DNA from 3 places in the Streptomyces sp. NPDC021115 genome. Region 1 is predicted to be linked to each of the others. Evidence: riboswitches for the same ligand, from Rfam matches in the RefSeq annotation. Region 1 holds a riboswitch; each other region holds the start of a gene.

The links. A riboswitch is a leader RNA that binds a small molecule or an ion and turns the genes downstream of it on or off. The one in region 1 is predicted to bind thiamine pyrophosphate.
Region 2: linked by a shared signal. The riboswitch ahead of ACH4TL_RS00425 (thiamine ABC transporter substrate binding subunit) and the one ahead of thiO (glycine oxidase ThiO) in region 1 are both predicted to bind thiamine pyrophosphate.
Region 3: linked by a shared signal. The riboswitch ahead of ACH4TL_RS12340 (purine-cytosine permease family protein) and the one ahead of thiO (glycine oxidase ThiO) in region 1 are both predicted to bind thiamine pyrophosphate.

The regions. Positions count from the first base shown of each region.
Region 1 covers NZ_JBIRQF010000009.1:225,083-228,346, forward strand. The annotation lists gene ACH4TL_RS27015 (thiazole synthase) at 1-317, opposite strand, end outside; gene thiS (sulfur carrier protein ThiS) at 434-634, opposite strand; gene thiO (glycine oxidase ThiO) at 631-1,857, opposite strand; TPP riboswitch at 1,856-1,969, opposite strand; gene ACH4TL_RS27030 (NAD(P)/FAD-dependent oxidoreductase) at 2,178-3,264, shown strand, end outside.
Region 2 covers NZ_JBIRQF010000001.1:110,067-113,330, forward strand. The annotation lists gene ACH4TL_RS00420 (ABC transporter permease) at 1-632, opposite strand, end outside; gene ACH4TL_RS00425 (thiamine ABC transporter substrate binding subunit) at 728-1,801, opposite strand; TPP riboswitch at 1,797-1,900, opposite strand; gene rlmN (23S rRNA (adenine(2503)-C(2))-methyltransferase RlmN) at 1,998-3,104, opposite strand.
Region 3 covers NZ_JBIRQF010000003.1:522,713-525,976, forward strand. The annotation lists gene ACH4TL_RS12330 (IlvD/Edd family dehydratase) at 1-248, shown strand, start outside; gene ACH4TL_RS12335 (triphosphoribosyl-dephospho-CoA synthase) at 342-1,223, shown strand; TPP riboswitch at 1,236-1,331, shown strand; gene ACH4TL_RS12340 (purine-cytosine permease family protein) at 1,314-2,729, shown strand; gene ACH4TL_RS12345 (APC family permease) at 2,811-3,264, shown strand, end outside.

The DNA of each region.
Region 1 (3,264 bases):
TCCACCAGGGTCTCGGCGGCGTCCAGCGTCTCGATGGGGTCGGGGAGGAGGGTGCGTTCGTCGGCGACGACCTCCAGCTTCACCCAGTCGGTGCCCAGCGCCTCGCGGGCGAGCCGGGCGGTCAGCACGGCCTCCCCGGCGGTGAAACAGCCCGCGGTGTTGGGCAGCGGGCGGATGCCGTGCCGGTTCAGCACGGACAGCACCGAACCCTGCACCGTGGGGTCGAGGCGGCGCATCGCGACCGTGGTCAGCTCGGTGCCGGAGGCGATCAGCGAGCGCTCCAGGATGTCGAGGCTGGGCGCGCCGCCGGTGCCCATGATCAGGCGGGAGCCGAAGGTCGTACCGGCGATGGTGAGCGGATCGGCGCCGGTGAGGACCTCGTCGAGGGTGGTGGGCTGCGACGTGGCGTGGGACGTGGCGTGAGACATGGGGTTCAGCCTCCTTGGACCGCGGTGAGGACCTCGACGCGATCGCCGTCGCCGAGCGGGGTCGCGGGCCACTGGCCGCGCGGGACGACCGTCTCGTTGACGGCCGCGGCGACGCCCGAGGGCGCCTGGGTGAGGGTCGCGACGACCCCGTCGAGGGTGGTGCCGTCGGGCAGCTCCCGGGGCTCGCCGTTCACGGTGACGGTCATGCGGTGTGCTCCTGTACTGCGGCTGCCGCTGTGGTGGGAGGCGCGAAGCGCCGAGGGGAGAACGGGCGTGCCTCGGGCGGGAGTTCGCCACGGTGAAGCGCCTCGGCCATGACATCGCCGGTGATCGGGGTGAGCAGGACGCCGTTGCGGTAGTGGCCGGTGGCCAGCTGGAGGCCCGGCAGCGCGGTCGGGCCGAGCAGCGGGGCGTTGTCGGGAGAGCCGGGGCGCAGCCCGGCGAGGGTCTCGACGAGCGGCAGTTCGGTGATGCCGGGCACCAGCTCGTGCGCGTCGCGCAGCAGCTCGTACACCCCGCCCGCGGTGACCGTGGTGTCCCAGCCCAGCTCCTCGGTGGTCGCGCCGACGACCAGCTCGCCGTTCTCGCGCGGGACGAGGTAGACGTGCCCGCCGCGCACCACGGCGCGCACGGTCCTGGACAGGAAGGGCGCGTACGGGCCGGGCACCGACAGCCGCAGCACCTGGCCCTTGACCGGGCGTACGGGCGGCAGGACGTCCTCGGGGACGCCGGGGAGCCGTCCGCTGAGGCTGCCCGCGGCCAGCACGGTCTGCCCGGCGGTCAGCCGGGTGCGCGCACCGTCGGCCAGCTCGGCCCCGGTGGCCCGGCCGCCGTCGCGGTCCAGCAGCAGCCGCTCCGCGCGGACGCGGTGGAACACCACCCCGGCGCGCTCGCACGCCGTCAGGAGCGCCGCCGCCAGCCGTCGCGGGTCGATCTGGTGGTCGCCGTCGACGCGCAGGCCCCCGCGCACGCCCGGCGCGAGCATCGGCTCCAGGCGCCGGCATTCGCGTCCGTTCAACCACTGGGCGTCAAGACCGAGCCGCTGCTGGAAGGCGTGCAGCTCGCGCAGATGGGCGCGGTCGTCGGCGTCGAGCGCGACGGAGAGCGTGCCGCAGGTGCGGAAGCCCAGGTCATGGCCGCTCGCCTGCTCCAGCTCCGCCACGAAGGACGGATAGCGGCGCGCCGAGTCCAGATTCAGCCCGAGCAGGGTCTGCTCGCCGTAGTGCAGCTCGGTGACGGCCGCCAGCATCCCGGCCGCGACCCGGGCGGCCCCGCCGCCGGGCGCGGCGTCCGCGAGGGCGGTGCGCAGGCCCCGCTGGGCCGCCCGCCAGGCCGTGACGAGGCCGATGATGCCGCCGCCGATGACGAGGACGTCGTACGGCGCTTCGTCGGCGGTCGTTCGATGTGGTGTGTGGGGTGGCGTGTGCATGGGCTGGTCGCCCCCTCCCTTCGCCGGCATGACCCGGATCAGGTTCGTACGGTCGGAGGCCGCGCCAGCCTCCCTCTCAGCCCGGTGCGCCCGGGCTCCCGCGAGTGCTCTGTCCCGCCACCCTAGTACGCGCCCCGAATCGCCCGGAAGGGAGCGTCCCGGGCGGCGTCGGCCGCCGGGCCCGCGGCGCGCCCGTACGAAGCGGCGTCCGGCCCGGCGTCCGGCCCCTCGGGCTGTGCCCGAGATCTCGTCGTGCGCTCTGCGGTCCGCCCCACCTGCCGCAATACAGTGATCGTGTGAGCGATGAGACGACGAAGACGATGGCGTCCTCGGCGGGTGGCGGCGGACAGCGGGTGGTGATCGTCGGCGCGGGCATGGCGGGCGTGCAGACCGCCGTGGCGCTGCGGGAACAGGGCTGGACCGGGGAGATCCTGCTGCTGGGGGCCGAGCCCCATCAGCCGTACGACCGGCCGCCGCTGTCCAAGGCCGTGCTGCTCGGCAAGGCCGAAGGGTCCGCGTTCGACGTGGACTTCGCCGCGCTCGGCATCGGGCTGCGCCTCGGCGTGCCCGTGACCGGGCTGGACACGGCCGGGCGGACGGTCGAGACGGGGTCCGGGCCGGTCCGCTACGACGTCCTGGTGATCGCCACCGGCGCCGAGCCGATCGCCCTGCCCGGCAGCGAGGACGTACCGGGCGTCCACCTCCTGCGCACCCTGGACGACGCCGAGCGGCTGCGCCCGGTGCTCGCCGGGCAGCAGGAGATCGTGGTGGTCGGGGCGGGCTGGATCGGCGCGGAGTTCGCGACCGCCGCCCGCGAGGCGGGCTGCGCGGTGACGGTCGTCGAGGCCGCTGACCGGCCGCTGGCGGGCGCCCTCCCGGCGGAGGTCGCCGCCCATATGACCGGCTGGTACGCGGACTACGGCGCCACCCTGGTCACCGGCGCCCGGGTGACCGCGCTCGACGCCAACGGGCTCCAGCTCGGCGACGGCACCCGGCTGCGCGCCGGTGCGGTGGTCGTCGGCATCGGGGCCCGGCCCGCGACCGGCTGGCTGGCCGGTTCGGGCATCGCGCTCGCCGAGGACCGGTCCGTCGCCGCCGACGAGGGACTGCGCACCTCGGCGCCGGACGTGTACGCGGTCGGCGACTGCGCGTCCTTCCCGTCCGCCCGCTACGGGACGCGGCTGCTGGTGCACCACTGGGACAACGCGCTCCAGGGGCCGCGGACGGTCGCCGCCAATGTGGTCGGCAGCCGGACCGCGCACTTCCCCGGCCAGGTCTACGACCCGGTGCCGTACTTCTGGTCCGAGCAGTTCGGGCGCTTCGTGCAGTACGCCGGACACCACTCCGACGCCGACGAGCTGGTCTGGCGGGGCGACCCGGACGGCGCCGCCTGGTCGGTGTGCTGGC
Region 2 (3,264 bases), on a different contig from region 1:
AGGGTGGCGTAGCGCGGGCCGCCGAGGATCTGGATGACGCCGAAGGAGGTGAACGTGAACAGGAAGACCATCAGCGCGGCGGCGGCCACGGCGGGCCCCAGCGCGGGCAGGGTGATCCGGCGCCAGGCCGCGAGGCGGCTCGCGCCGAGCACCCGCGCGGCCTCCTCCTGGCGCGGGTCGAGCTGCGCCCACAGCCCGCCGACGGTGCGGACGACGACCGCGTAGTTGAAGAAGACGTGGGCCAGCAGGATCGCCCAGACGCTGGTGTCGAGCCGTATCCCCCACAGCTCGTCCAGCAGCCCGCCGCGCCCGAGCAGCCCCAGGAACGCGGACCCGGCGACGACCGTCGGCAGCACGAACGGCACGGTCACCACGGCGCGCAGCAGCCCCTTGCCGGGGAAGGCGAAGCGGGCGAAGACATACGCGCCGGGCAGCGCGACCGCCAGCGTCAGCCCGGTCGACGCGGCCGCCTGCCAGCCGGTGAACCACAGGGTGTGCAGGACGGACGGGTCGCCCAGCACCTCGGGTATCCGCCCGAGCTGCCACCGGCCGCCGGTGCGCAGCCCGCGGGTGACGATCGCGGCCACCGGATACGCGAAGAAGACGGCGAAGAAGGCGAGCGGCACTGCCATCAGGGCGAGCCGCACGGCGGCGCCGCGCAGCCTGCCGCGACCGGCCGCGGGCTCTGGCTCTACAGAAGCCGCGGGCTCTACAGAAGCCGCGGGCTCTACAGAACGAGCGAGGACCATGCCTTGACCCAGGACTCACGGTTCTCGGCTATCTTCCGCGGCGGCAGGGTCGCCGGATCGGCGATCTTGACCCCGTACCGGGTGAAGACCTCCGGCAGCTTCGCGCCCTCGCGCACCGGATTGACGTACATGTTCAGCGGTACGTCCTCCTGGAAGCGCTTGGTCAGCAGGAAGTCCAGCAGCGCCTTGCCCCCCTTGGTGTTGCCCGCGCCGTTCAGCAGCCCGGCGAACTCCGTCTGCCGGAAGCAGGTGCCGTCCGCCACCCCGGTCGGGGCCTTCGCGGGCTTCGACTTCGCGTCCGCCACCTCGGCGGGCGGGCTGGAGGCGTAGGAGACGACGAGCGGCTTGTCGCCCTTGGCGCCGCCCGCCGAGCCGGAGAACCGGTCGTAGTACGCCTGCTCCCAGCCGTCGACCACCTCGACGCCGTTGGCCTTCAGCTTCTTCCAGTAGTCCTTCCAGCCGTCGTCGCCGTAGCGGGCGGCGGTGCCGAGCAGGAAGGCGAGACCGGGCGACGAGGTGGCGGCGTTCTCGGTGACCAGCAGGTTCTTGTACGCGGGCTTGGTCAGATCGGCGAACGACCTGGGCGGTGCGAGCTTCTTGCGCGCGAACCAGGCGCGGTCGTAGTTGACGCAGATGTCGCCGTAGTCGACCGGGGTGACGCGGTGCTTCGCCCGGTCGGGCTGGAAGGCCGCGGGGACCTTGTCCAGGCCCTTCGCCTCGTACGGGGTGAACAGGTCATTGTCGAGCGCACGCGAGAGGAGGGTGTTGTCGACGCCGAAGAACACATCGCCCTGCGGATGGCTCTTGGACAGGATCGCCTGGTTGACGGCCGCCCCCGCGTCACCACCGGCCTGCACCCGCACCTTGTAGCCGGTCTTGCGGGTGAACTCCTTGAGGACCGCCTTGGACGCCGCGAACGAGTCGTGCGAGACCAGGGTGACGGTCTTGGAGTCCTTGCCGTCCGCCGCGCCCCCGCCGCAGCCGGTGAGCACTCCGGTGCCGAGGGACCCGACGAGGGCGGCGGTGACGGCACGCCGGAGATGGCTGTTCATGGTGAGGCTGACTCCCTACGCCGGTATGACCCGGATCAGGTTGGAGGGTCTGCGGCCGTGCCGCACTCTCAGCGCTGTCGCGCTCCCCTGTCGGAATGTTCACTTGTCCGTCGTCGCGGGACGGTGGTACGCCGGTGATGCGAAGGCACCGTATCAGCCGGTGGCCGGATCAGCCCGTGGTCGGATCGGCCGGTGGTCAGCGCTCCGTGGCCGCCAGCTGGCCGCACGCCCCGTCGATCTCCTGCCCCCGGGTGTCCCGGACGGTCACCGGCACCCCGTGCGCCTCCAGGGCCGCCACGAACGCCCTCTCGTCCTCGGGCCGGGACGCCGTCCACTTGGAGCCGGGCGTCGGGTTGAGCGGGATGAGGTTGACGTGCACCCGGTGGCCCTTGAGCAGCCGCCCGAGCAGATCGGCGCGCCACGCCTGGTCGTTGATGTCCTTGATCAGGGCGTACTCGATGGAGATCCGGCGGCCGGACTTCTCCGCGTACTCCCACGCCGCGTCCAGGACCTCGCGCACCTTCCAGCGGGTGTTGACCGGCACGAGGGTGTCGCGCAGCTCGTCGTCGGGCGCGTGCAGGGAGACCGCGAGACGGCACTTGAAGCCCTCGTCGGCGAACCGCAGCATCGCCGGGACCAGCCCCACCGTCGAGACGGTGATGCCGCGCTGCGACAGACCGAGGCCGTCAGGCTCGGGGTCGGTGAGGCGGCGGATCGCGCCGATGACCCGGTTGTAGTTGGCCAGCGGCTCACCCATGCCCATGAAGACGATGTTGGACAGCCGGGCCGGGCCTCCGGGGATCTCCCCGTCCCGCAGGGCCCTCATCCCGTCGACGATCTGGTGCACGATCTCGGCGGTGGACAGATTGCGGTCCAAGCCCGCCTGGCCGGTGGCGCAGAACGGGCAGTTCATGCCGCAGCCCGCCTGGGAGCTGATGCACATGGTGACCCGGTCCGGGTAGCGCATCAGCACGGACTCGACCAACGTGCCGTCGAAGAGCCGCCACAGGGTCTTGCGGGTGGTGTCGTCGTCACAGCTGATGTGCCGCACGACGCTCATCAGGTCCGGCAGCAGCCCGGCCGCCAGCTTCTCCCGCGCGGCGGCCGGTACGTCGGTCCACTGGGCGGGGTCGTCGGTGTAGCGGGCGAAGTAGTGACGCGACACCTGACCGGCCCGGAAGGGCTTCTCCCCGAGGGCGGCGACAGCCTCGCGGCGCTCGGCGGGCGTGAGGTCGGCGAGATGCCGCGGGGGCTTCTTGGCCCCACGCGGCACGGCGAAAGTGAGTTCTCCGGGCTTAGGCATGGTTTTCCCAGTGTCGCAGATCAATTCCCGTGACCTGCGGCGGACGATTGTGACTCCTGTCGGCAGTGGTCGTCATCTGTCGTCGTTGATCCCCCTCGGACGGCCCACAGACGGCCCGAGCCTTCCCCACTTCCCCAACCCACCACCCTCCCCAGCTCCC
Region 3 (3,264 bases), on a different contig from region 1:
CGGGCGGCCCGCTGGGCCTGGTACGGACCGGCGACTGGATAGAACTGGACGTCGAGCGGCGGCTGTTGAGGCTGGACGTACCGGACGACGAACTCGCCGCACGGCAACCGGTGACCGCCGCCGCGCCACCGGCCACCAGCGGATGGGAGCAGATCTACCGTGACCACGTCGAACAGGCCGACCGCGGCGCGGGGCTCGATTTCCTCTCCGGCACCCGCGGATCGTACGTGGCCAGGGAGTCGCACTGAGGGCGTCGCGCTTAAGGGCGTGGCACCGGGCCCCACAGCGGGATCACAGGAAGGACCCAGGCCCGGGAAAGGTCCGCCGCCTAGCCTCCGGGCATGCCCACGACGCGCTCCACGGACGACGCACTGGCGCAGACCGCCGTACGAGCCCTGATCTCCCAGGCGGAGCTGACCCCCAAACCGGGCCTCGCGGACACCCGTGACCTCCAGGCCCGCGCCACCGGCACCGATCTGCTCGCGCTGCGCTGGTCGGCCAAGTCGCTGGCGCCCGGGTTCGCGGCCATGGCCGCCGCCGCGCGGCGCCCCGGCGAGCCGACCCGGGCGCTCCGCGAGGAGCTGGGCGCCATCGGCCGCTGCGCCGAGTGGACCATGGCGCGGGCCGGTGGCGGCCCGGCCACCGGCGGTGTGCACCACGGGGCGCTGTGGGTGCTGGGGCTGCTGGTGGCGGCCGCCGCCCTGACACCCGGCGCCACGCCCCGGGAACTGACCGCCACCGCCCGCGAGCTCGCGGCCCACGCCGACCGCCGTGCCCCGCGCAGGCCATCGGCGGGCTCGCAGGTGTCCGCCACCTACGGCGCGGCGGGCGCGCGCGGCGAGGCGCGGGCCGCCTTCCCGCACGTACGCCGCGCCCTGGACACCCTGGCCACAGCCCGGGCCGCGGGCGCCACCGAGACCCAGGCCCGCCTCGACGCGCTGCTCACCGTGATGAGCACCCTCCAGGACACCGGGCCGCTGTACCAGGCCGGGCCGCCCGCCCTCCGGCGGGTGCAGGACGGGGCGCGCGGTGTGCTGGAGGCGGGCGGCACCGCGACGGACCGGGGCGCCGCCGCCCTCGCCACCCTCGACGCCGAACTGCGCGAGACGGGCATCGCACCACGTGGGAGCGCCGCACTGCTGGCCGGTGCGCTGTTCCTGGACGCGCTCCCGGCAGCGGCCGGGACCGGCCCCCGGGACCGGGCCCCCGGCATGAGGGGTTAGCCTGGGGGCGCTCCACCGGACACGGGGTGCCCCCACGCGGGGGCTGAGATCACACCCGTCGAACCTGAACCAGTTAGCACTGGCGGAGGGATGTCATCGATGCCACGGCCGCATGCTGCCACTGATCCGGCGCCCCTCGGCGCGGAATCCGTCTTCGACGGGCGGATGCCCTCCGCGCCCGGCGATCTGCGCGTCGAGGCGCGCGGTATCGCGCCGGTCCCGGAAAGTCACCGCTACGGCGGCCCGGGGCGCCTGTTCACCGTGTGGTTCGCCCCGAACCTGACCATGACCGGCGTGTTCACCGGAACCGTCGGCATCGGCCTCGGCCTGGACTTCGCCACCGCGCTGGCCGCCGTCGTCCTGGGCACCCTCATCGGTGCCGTACCCACCGCGTATCTGGGCACCTGGGGCAGCCGGACCGGGGCCGGGCAGCTGCCGCTGGCGCGGCTCGCGTTCGGCCGGGCCGTCGGCGTGCCCGGCGTCCTCCAGTGGCTGTCGTCGGTGGCCTGGGACGCGCTCATCGGGCTGTTCGGCGGTGACGCGCTGGCCCGGCTGTGCGGGCTGCCGTTCTGGCTGGGCGTGCTGATCATGATGGCCGCCCAGGGGGTGCTCGGGGTGCTGGGCTACGAGGCCATCCACCGGATGCAGAAGCTGATGACCTTCGTCCTCGCCGCCGCCTTCGCCGCCCTCGCCGTCAAGCTGCTCGACGGTGTCCACCCCGCCGCCACCGGGTCGGCCCATGGCGCGGACCGCGTCGGCGCCTTCGTCCTGACCAGCACGATCGCGCTGAGCCTGGCGCTGTCGTGGGCGCCGTACGCCAGCGACTTCAGCCGCTATCTGCCCCGCGACACCTCCCGGACCCGCATGTTCTGGTGCACCCTGCTCGGTGTCACCGTGTCCTTCGTGGCCGTCCAGACGCTGGGGCTGTGGGGCGCCTCCGTCTTCACCGACCAGACAGCCCGCGGTGTCGAGACGGCGCTCGGCGGCGGGGCGCTCGGCGCGTTCGGGCTGCTGGCCGTGGCGCTCGCCGCGCTGTGCAGCAACGCCATGAACGACTACAGCGGCTCCCTGGCCCTCCAGACCGCCGGTGTCCGCATCCCCCGCCCGCTGGCCGCGGCCCTCGCCGCCGCGCTCGGCTTCCCGCTGGTGCTGTGGATGCACGCCGCCGACACCACCGCCCGATTCCAGAACGTGCTGCTGTTCGTCGGCTACTGGATTCCCGGCTTCGTCGCGGTCGTGGCCGTCGACTGGTTCGCCCGCGCCCGCGCCCGGGGCGGCGCGCCGGTCGACCTGGCCGCCGAGCGCGCCCGCCCGCAGCCGTGGTGGCCCGCGCTCCTGGCGTTCGGCGCCGCCTTCGCCGCCGCCGTGCCCTTCATGGACACCGGCCTGTACACGGGCCCGGTGGCGGCCGCGCTGCACGGCGCCGACCTCGCGTACTACGCCGCCTTCCTCGCGGCGCTCCTCATCTACGTCCCGCTCAGGCTCGGGCGTCGCACGGCCCGCTGACGACGCGGGCACCGGGACCGGCGGGGCGCGTGGCACCCTGGGCTCTCGTATGATCCCGCACCACCCGAGGAGACGTGCCACGTGCCGCAGAACCAGCCAGCGGAGTCCATCGCCGCCCCGGCGGTGCTCGCCGAGGAGCGCAGACTCCACAAGGACCTCGGCTTCTGGGGCCTGACCGCCATCGGGTTCTCCAACATCCTCGGCTCCGGCTGGCTGTTCGCGGCCCTGTACGCCGCCCAGACCGCCGGGCCCGCCGCGTTGCTGTCCTGGATCGCGGCGGGCGCGCTGTGCGCCCTGATCGCCCTGGTCATGGTGGAGCTGGGCGCCACCCGCCCGGAGGGCGGCGGCACCGTGCGGTGGCCGCTGTACGCGAGCGGGCGGCTGGTCGGCACGATGGTCGGCTGGTCCGTCGTGCTGTCCGTCGGCGGCACGGCCGCCGAGATCAGCGCGATCATGCAGTACGCCGCGCACTATCTGCCGGGGATCTACGACGGCGGCCACCTCACCCTCCCCGGCCTCGGCGTGGCGGTGGGCT